DNA from 2 places in the Caulobacter sp. GW821-FHT12D05 genome. Region 2 is predicted to be linked to the other one. Evidence: riboswitches for the same ligand, from Rfam matches in the RefSeq annotation. Region 2 holds a riboswitch; the other holds the start of a gene.
The links. Region 2 has a riboswitch for glycine ahead of AC1RRR_RS02305 (TonB-dependent receptor domain-containing protein). Riboswitches for the same ligand answer to the same signal wherever they lie in the genome.
Positions count from the first base shown of each region.

Region 1: another riboswitch for glycine. It lies ahead of gcvT (glycine cleavage system aminomethyltransferase GcvT); the one in region 2 lies ahead of AC1RRR_RS02305 (TonB-dependent receptor domain-containing protein).

Region 1 is NZ_JBXAQO010000003.1:179,866-184,401, reverse strand. It holds gene gcvPB (aminomethyl-transferring glycine dehydrogenase subunit GcvPB) at 1-461, opposite strand, end outside; gene gcvPA (aminomethyl-transferring glycine dehydrogenase subunit GcvPA) at 458-1,804, opposite strand; partial or broken gene gcvH (glycine cleavage system protein GcvH) at 1,830-2,201, opposite strand; gene gcvT (glycine cleavage system aminomethyltransferase GcvT) at 2,212-3,324, opposite strand; glycine riboswitch at 3,491-3,581, opposite strand; gene AC1RRR_RS13725 (zinc-dependent metalloprotease) at 3,623-4,536, opposite strand, start outside.
Region 2 is NZ_JBXAQO010000001.1:503,597-508,132, forward strand. It holds gene AC1RRR_RS02290 (sensor histidine kinase) at 1-1,180, opposite strand, end outside; gene AC1RRR_RS02295 (response regulator transcription factor) at 1,177-1,839, opposite strand; gene AC1RRR_RS02300 (ABC transporter substrate-binding protein) at 1,936-2,958, shown strand; glycine riboswitch at 3,226-3,316, shown strand; glycine riboswitch at 3,320-3,411, shown strand; gene AC1RRR_RS02305 (TonB-dependent receptor domain-containing protein) at 3,538-4,536, shown strand, end outside.

The DNA of each region.
Region 1 (4,536 bases), on a different contig from region 2:
GGCATGCCGGTCAGGGTCTTCAGCCAGTGGGCCAGGCGGTCCATCAGCTGCAGGGCGCCCTGCACGGTCGACTGCGGCTGCAGCGGGTGGATGTCCGAGAAGCCCGGCAGGCGCGCCATCTTCTCGTTCAGGCGCGGATTGTGCTTCATCGTGCACGAGCCCAGCGGATACAGCGCCAGGTCGATGGCGTGGTTCTTCTGGCTCAGGCGCACATAGTGGCGGACGGCTTCGGGTTCGGAGAGACCCGGCAGGCCGATCGGCGCGTCGCGCAGCAGGCCGGCCAGGTCGCTCGACGGCGCGGCGGCTTGCGGCAGGTCGACACCGGTCTTGTTCCAGCCGTCCAGTTCGAAGATCAGGGCTTCGTTCTGCAGCAGGCCGCGATTGCCGGTCAGGGTCTCGTGGCCACCGGCGTCGTTGGCGGTTTCGGGGCGCGTGGGGCGGCCGACGTTGTTCATGCTCATTGGCCCACCGCCTTGGTCAGGATCTTGGCGAAGAAAGTGATGTCGATGTCCAGCGTGGTCTCGGTAGCCGCGACCAGCAGCACGTCGTCCAGGCCCGCGCCCGCGTCGAGGCGCGAGAACGGCACGCCGGCAATGACGCCGTGGCCGGCCAGGGTCTCGACCACGTCGGCGGCGTTCTTCGGCAGGCGGATCGCGAACTCGTTGAAGAAGCGCGGGGTCAGGACCTCGACGCCCGGCACCGCCTTCAGGGCGTCGCGCAGGGCCACGGCCTTCTGGTGGTTCAGGGCGGCCAGCTGGCGCAGACCGGTCTCACCGAGCAGGCTCATGTGGATCGAGAAGGCCAGGGCGCACAGGCCGCTGTTGGTGCAGATGTTCGAGGTCGCCTTGTCGCGGCGAATGTGCTGCTCGCGGGTCGACAGGGTCAGCACGAAACCGCGCTTGCCATCGGCGTCGACCGTCTCGCCGCACAGGCGGCCCGGCATCTGGCGGACGAACTTTTCCTTGCAGGCGAAGAGACCGACATAGGGACCGCCGAAGTTCAGGCCATTGCCGATCGACTGGCCCTCGGCCACGGCGATGTCGGCGCCCATTTCGCCGGGCGACTTCAGCAGGCCGTACGAGACGGCCTCGGTGGTGACCACGATCAGCAGCGCGCCGGCGGCGTGAGCAGCCTCGGCGATCTTGGTGACGTCCGTGACCGTGCCGAACACGTTCGGGGTCTGGACGACGACGCAGGCGGTGTCGGCGTCGATGGCGGCGATCACCGCATCCTCGGCGTCGACCGCGGCCGGCATGGCCTGGGTCGTGACGCCGGCCGCGTGGGCCAGGGTCTCGATGGTCTCGATGTAGTGCGGGTGGACGCCGCCCGACATCACCGCCTTGTTCCGGCGGGTGACGCGCTGGGCCATCATCACGGCCTCGGCCGCGCCGGTCGAGCCGTCATAGAGCGAGGCGTTGGCCACCTCCATGCCGGTCAGGGCCGCGACCTGGGTCTGGAACTCGAAGAGTACCTGAAGAGTCCCTTGGGCGATTTCCGGCTGGTAGGGCGTGTAGCTGGTCAGGAATTCCGACCGCTGGATGATGTGGTCGACCGTGGCCGGCACGTGGTGGCGATAGGCGCCGGCCCCGCAGAAGAACGGTCCCTCCCCCGCCGAACGGTTGCGACGGGCCAGGCCCGCCATCTCGCGCTCGACTTCGATTTCGCCGGCATGCAGCGGCAGGTCGACGGTTCCGTCGCGGCGGGCCGAAGCCGGCACGTCGACGAACAGGTCGTCGATCGACGTCACGCCGATCGCACCGAGCATCTCGACGCGGTCTTCGGGGGTCAGGGGGAGGTAACGCATTGATCTGCTTTCGTGGGGTCGAAAGTTAGAGGGTGCTCAGGAACGCTTCGTAGGCATCGCGGTCCATCAGGGCGTCGACCTCGGCCGGGTTCGACAGCTTGATCTTGGCGAACCAGCCGCCGCTTTCCGGCAGGGCGTTGACGGTTTCCGGCGCATCGCCCAGCTCGGCATTGCCTTCGACGACTTCACCCGACACCGGGGCGTAGACGTCCGAGGCGGCCTTGACGCTCTCGACGACGGCGAGGTTCTCGCCCTGTTTCACGGTCTTGCCGGCTTCCGGCACTTCGACGAACACCACGTCGCCCAGTTGCTCGGCGGCGTAGGCGGTGATGCCGACGGTGGCGACGTCGCCTTGGACGACGACCCATTCATGATCTTTGGTGAAACGCATCTCTGTCGGCCCTTGATTAGAGTTTGCGGACGTAACGGTTCGGAACGAACGGGGTGGCGACCACTTCTGCAGCGGCCTGCTTTCCACGAACGATGACCTTGAGCTTCGCGCCCACGACCGCATAGGCCGGCGGGGCGAAACCGATGGCGATGGGGAAGCCGAGCGAGGGCGCGAAGCCGCCGCTGGTCACCTTGCCGATGACATTGCCCGCTTCGTCGGCGATCTCGGCGCCTTCACGAGCCGGGGCGCCTTCCAGCACCTTGAGATTGACGCGGACGCGCGAGAGTTCGCCGGCCAGTTCCTTGCCGATCCGGGCCGCGCCCAGATAGTCGCCGGCCTCGCGGCGCGATTTGCCGACGGCGAAGTTCAGCCCGCCCTCAATCGGCGAGACGGTCTCGTCCAGGTCGTGGCCGTACAGCGGCAGGCCCGCTTCCAGGCGCAGGCTGTCGCGGGCGCCCAGGCCGATCGGCTTGACGCGTTCGTCGGCCAGCAGGGTGTTCCAGATGCCCTCGGCGGCGTCGGCTGGGACCGAGATCTCGTAGCCGTCCTCGCCCGTGTAGCCCGAGCGCGAGATGATCGCGTCGACGCCGAAGGCGGCCAGGGCGACAGTGTCCATGAACACCATGCCAGCGGCTTCCGGCACATGCGCGGCCAGCACGGCGGCGGCTTCCGGACCTTGCAGCGCCAGCAGCGCGCGGTCTTTCAGACGGGTCACCGTGGCCTCGCCGGCCAGGGCGTCGGCGATGATCTTGTAGTCGTTGTCCTTGCAGGCGCCGTTGACCACCACGAACAGGCCGTCGTCGTCGGGACGCGCGGTCATCAGGTCGTCGATGATCCCGCCCTCGGCATTCAGCAGCACGCCGTAGCGCTGCTTGCCAGCCTTCAGGCCCTGGTAGTCGGCCGAGACGACCTTCTCGAAGCTCTTGGCGGGGTTCTCGCCGCGCAGGCGGGCCTGGCCCATGTGCGAGACGTCGAACAGGCCAGCGTGCTCGCGGGTCCAGAGGTGCTCTTTCAGCACCCCGTCCTTGTACTGCACCGGCATGGAGTAGCCGGCGAACGGCACCATGCGCGCGCCCAGCGCCACGTGGGCGTCGAACAAGGGGGTCTTCTTGAGGTCTTGATCGGACACTGTGCGGGCTCCTAGCGGGGTCGGCGAGACGACCGGCGTCCGCCGGTTGGTCGCGCCCCCGCTGTCCCTTGTGCCTGAGAGATTCCGGCCTTCCCCCTCTGCTGTTTGAGGTCGGCCTTGCTCCTTCGGCGAGCCACTCTTTCGAGCGACTGCTTTCCAGCGTTTCTAAACCCGCGCGGTCCTTTTGCCTGAGCGTTTCCGGGGCGGTTGCGCCTTCGGCCTCGGGAGCGAATCCCGACGTCTCCCGCGAGGGTCGTCGGGGTCAATGCGGGAGGGCTGCCCCTGAGTCAAGCGCGGCCTAAAGATCCCCGAACCAGTCGTCCTCGCCGATCGGCGGACCGGGCGGGGTGACAACCTTGGCCTTGCCGTCCTCGACCAGGGCGGCCAGGCGACCGCCGCTCTCGTCGGCGACGATCCCGGCCAGCGCGCGAGCCTGGGCGCGGTCGGCCGCGCCGCCGGTCGCTGCTGCCGTCAGCCCCTTGCCCCAGTCGGCCAGGCGCGCGCGGATCACGGCGGCGGCGGTCGGCGACAGGCTCTTGTCGGCCAGGGCGTCGGCCAGGCTGACCACCATGCGCTGACGCACGCGGCGAGCCAGTTCGGCTTGGCGACCGGTCGCCTTACCGTCGAAGGCAGCGAAGGCCAGGGCCTTGTCCAGCAGCCCCTCGACGCCCGGCTGGGCGGCGTCACGACGCTTGGCCTCGACCAGGCGGTTCAGGCGCGCCGGCGCGAAGAGATCGCTCCAGACCATGTCGGCCGCGACCTCGGCTGTGGCGGGCAGGTCAAACACCGGACCCTGCTGGAAGGTCTCGATCTCGTAGGCGTGGTCGGTTCCCTGCGATTGGCCCGAGGTCAGGACATCCAGGGTCTTGTCGGAGAGGTCCAGCGCGGCCGGCGTCACCGTCTTCAGCAGAGCGTCGATCGCAGCGGCCTGGCGGGCGGCCGGGACCGGCTTGCTGGCCTCATGGCCATCGCCCTGCGCGCCGTAGGTGAAGTCGACCCCGCCGACCAGCTTGGCCGTCGCGTCGACCTGGTAACGATGGAAGATGTAGATCGGCACGACGATGCGGCGCAGGTCGGCGACCGAAGCGCCCTTGGGCAGGTTGCCGAGGCCGAAACGGTCCAGGGCGATCTTGCGCACCGCCATGGTCTGGTCGAGCTCGGCGACCGGATCGGCGCCGTTGTCCCAGACCGCGCCCAGCGGGTGCGGCGTAT
Region 2 (4,536 bases):
CTTCGCTGACGCCCGGGCCGTGGTCCCAGATGACGACGTTCAGGGTGTCGGCCTTGGCGAAGGCGACGATGCGGGTCTTTCCGCCGCCATAGGCGCAGGCGTTGAAGATCAGGTTCCGCAGCACCTCGCCGACTAGCACCGGATTGCCACGGGCGAGGGGAAGGCCTGGGGGCAGGCGCGCCAGAACCTCGACATCGGGAAAGGCCCGCACGGCCTCCAGCTGGATCGTGATCAGCAGGGCGGCGAGGTCAGCCTCGCCCTCGGCCGCCGTGGCTTCCGAACGGGCCAGGGCCAGGAACTGTGACAGCACTTGGCGCAGGTTGGCCGCCGCCTGGCGAGAGTCGCCCAATAGGGCCTTGTCGCGCGGCGTGGCGGCGGTGCGCTCTAGCAGGGCCAGATTGGCGACGATCACCGACAGTGGCGTGCGCAACTGGTGCGAGGCGTCGGCCGAGAACCGCTCCAGCGCCCGGGTGAAACGCTCCAGGCTACCCATCAGGTGGTTGAAGGCTCCGACCACCGGCGACAGCTCGGCCGGCGCGCCGGTGGCGTCAACCGGCGCCAGGTCGGGGCGCGAGGCTTGGGCGCGAGTCGTCAGGTCGGCCGTGAGGCGGCGCAATGGCGCCAGGCCCCAGCCGACGGCGGGAATGACCAGGACGCCGGCGACCACGACCAGCAGCACCGGCAGGCCGATCAGGCTGGACAGCAGCTCGCGCTCGCTGGCCTTGCGCGAATCCAGGCTCTGAGCCACGGCCACGACGACGGGCTCGCGCACGCCTGGCACCAGCACCGTCGACTGGGCGATGCGCACCTCATAGCCGCGCATCCTGGCGTAGTTGAAGTTGGTCTCGTTCGGCGCGGGCGCGGGCAGACGGGGCAGGTCGCCATAGCCGGTGACCAGGCGCGGGCCCTGGCGCACAGCGTAGAACACCGCGTCGCGCTCGGGGCTGTCCAGCAAGCCCAGCGCCCAAGGCGGCAGGGCCACCTGGGCCTGGCCCTCGCGCACGCCGATCTGAGCGACGATCGAGGCCGCCGAGCCGGCCAGCAGGCGGTCCGACGACTTCTCGACGACGGCGTGGGCGGCCAGGGCGCCGGCCAGGGCGAGCGCCGCGCCCAGTAGGGCCAGGGGCGCGACCTGGGCCAGCAGCAGACGGCCAACCAGGCTGGGATGGGTGCGGCTCACGGGTCGAGCCGGTAGCCCACGCCGCGCAGGGTGCTGAGGCGCGGACCGTCCGGCGCCAGCTTGCGCCGCAGGCGGCCGACATGGATGTCCAGGGCGTTGGGCGAGGGATCCTGCTCGTCGGGAAAGACCTCTGCGGCCAGGCGTCCGCGCTCGACCACGCGGCCGGGGCGCGAAGCCAGCACCTTCAGCGCCGCCCACTCGCGCGGACGCAGGTCCAGCCGCCGCTCGCCGATCCAGGCCGCGCCGGCCTCCCAGTCGCAGGCCAGGGTCCCGACATGGATAGTGCGGGCCGCATAGCCGCTTTTGCGCCGGACCACGGCGCGCACGCGGGCCACCAGCTCGAACGGGTCGAAGGGCTTCAGCACATAGTCATCCGCGCCCATGTCCAGGCCGGCGATGCGGTCGTGCACGGCGTCGCGGGCCGTCAGCATGACAATCGGCGTCAGCACGCCTTCGCGGCGCAGCTGGCCCAGGATCTCGAAGCCGTCGATGTCGGGCAGGCCGATGTCCAGGACAATGGCCTCGAAGTCGCCGCCGGCGGCCAGGGCCAGGGCGGCTTCGCCGGTCTCGGCGCAGATCGCCTGGTGCCCCTCGCTCTCCAGCGTCGCGGTCAGCGAACGGCGTAGAGGCGGATCATCCTCGACAACGAGTATCTTCATCGGGGATGTAGGGACCGAACGCGGGAAGGAGAAAGCGCCATCCGACGCCGATTGCCACGAGCGGTCAAGAGACGCGGGCTGCTGGCCGCCGCGCTGATGCTCGCCTCGGCGCTGGCGGGCTGCGCGCCCAAGCATCCTGGGCAGGAGACGAGCGGCTGGGACGTACGCGCCGCCGAGCGCGAGGGCGAGGTCGTCGTCTACGCCAATACCGACGTCCACCAGGCGATCGGCGAAGGCTTCCAGCAGCGCTTCCCCAAGATCAAGGTCCGGTTCGTCGAACTGGCCGCCACGCCGATGCGCACGCGCCTGATCGCCGAGATCGACGCCAACAAGCCCGTCGGCGACGTCGCCTGGAGCTCGTCGATGGACATCCAGGTCAAGCTGATCAATGACGGCTACGCTCAGACCTATCGCAGTCCCGAGGCGAAGGGCCTGCCGGCCTGGGCGGTCTGGCGCGACCAGGGCTATGGCGTCACGGCCGAGCCGATCGTTTTCGCCTACAACAAGAAGGTGCTGAAGGCGTCGGAGGTCCCGCGCAGCCACGCGGCTCTGCTGGCGGCGTTGCGCGCTGACCCGGCGCGCTGGCGCGGCCGCATCGCCATGTACGATCCCGAAAAGAGCGGGGTCGGGTTCATGTACTTGTCCAGCGACCTGCAAGCCTATCCGGACGCTTGGGCGCTGTACGAGGAACTGGCCAAGTCGAAGCCGCACCTGTTCGTGCCGGGCGCGGCGCTGCTGAACGAGCTGTCGGGGCCGGGGTTGCTGGTGTTCAATATGAACGGCTTCTACGCTGACTGGTGGGCGCGCCATCGCAACCCTGACGTCGGCTATGTGGTGCCGACCGATTATCACCTGTCGATTTCGCGGGTGGCCTTCATCACCCGCTCGGCGCCGCATCCCAAGGCCGCGCGCGTTTTCCTGGATTATCTGATGTCCGAGGACGGCCAGAAGCGCCTGGCCGAGGCGCGGCTGACGCCGATCCGGCCGGTCGGCGGCGCGGCGACTCTTGGCCCCGGCGGACGGCCGATCCGCGTCGGGCCGGCCTTGCTGGCCAATTTCGACCAAGGCCGTCGAGCTGAATTGCTGGCCCGTTGGCGCAACGCCGCCGCCGGTCGGTGATATATGTGCAAATATTGGGCTTTTGGCGCCTATAGTTTGTGCATTCGTGGGCGAAACGCCTAAGCGTCGCTGTTTCTCGGGGGTCATGCCAAACGGTCCAAACTGTCACGGACCTGTCACGGCCACGAACCTGGGCGAGAGCCGACGAGCGAACCGCGTGGCCTCGGGTTGAGCTTGGGAATTTCCATCTCTCCGTTCATAAACCTGGTGGGCGTTTATGCCGCGCGAGCGGCTTTTGACGGGATCAAACGAAGCGTTCGTATTGCCCGGGTTCTCGCGGAAGAGATCGGGTTTCGGCCCGACGCCGAAGGCGCAACCGCCCCGGAAACGCTCAGGCACCAAGGACCGCAGAACACGAGGACGCTGGAAAGCAGGACCGCTCCATAAGCGAGCGGCCTCGCCGAAGGAGCAAGGGCGCACATGCGCCTGAATCTCTCAGGCCACGGGACAGCGGGGGCAGAGGAACGCCTGTGACGCCTGGAGGTGCTGACCTTCCGGCGACGCGCAACCGAACGCGGCCGAGCAACGGCCGTGGCGGGAGAGGGCGACTGTCGACTGCTGAAACAGAGGGGATCTCTTTTGAATTCTTCGCGTCAAACCCGTCGGAACCTGCTGCTGGGTTGCAGCCTCGTTCCCGCCGTCCTGGTCCTGCACGGCGCAGCCTTCGCTCAAGACGCGGCGGCTAAGGCCGACGACACGAGCGTTGGTGAGATCGTCGTCACCGCCTCGCGCATCGACCGCGCCGGCTTCCAGGCCCCGACCCCGACCGTGCGCGTCACCGCCCAGGACCTCGCCGTCGGCGCCCGTCCGAACGTGGCCGCCGCCCTGAACGACCTGCCGCAGTTCCGCGCCACCACCTCGCCGCAGACCACCGGCACCAACACCGGCGCTGGCAACGCTCCGGTCGACCTGCGTGGCCTCGGCATCAACCGCACCCTGGTGCTGCTGGATGGCCGTCGCTTCTCGGGCGAGAACGACCTCAACATGATCCCCAGCGTGCTGCTGAAGGGCGTGGACGTCGTGACCGGCGGCGCCTCGGCCGCCTGGGGTTCGGGCGCCGTCGCCGGCGTCGTCAACCTGTCCATCGACCGCACCTTCACCGGCTTCAAGTTCGGCATCGAAGGCGGCGAGTCGTCCTTTGACGACGCCAAGCAGATCCGCGTCGAAGGCGCGGCCGGCACGACCTTCGCCAATGGCCGCGGCCACTTCGTCATCGGCGGCGAATATCTCGACAACGACGGCGTCATTCCGAAGAACAGTCGCCCGAACATCGGCCGCTGGGCCACCATCTCGAACGGCGCGGGCCGCTTCATCCTGGCGCCCGACGTCGGCTTCGCGAATGCGGCCCCGGGCGGCCTGATCATGTCGGGCGTGCTGCGCGGCCAGACCTTCAATCCGGACGGCACCCTGCGCGCCTTCGACTACGGTACGGTGCAGGGCACGAACTCGATCGGTGGCGAAGGCCCCTCGAACGACGACCTGTCGCCGCTGGTCACGCCGCAGAAGCGCTACGCCACCATGGCCAGCGCCACCTACGACCTGACCGACAAGGTCAAGCTGACGGCCGAGCTGCGTCGC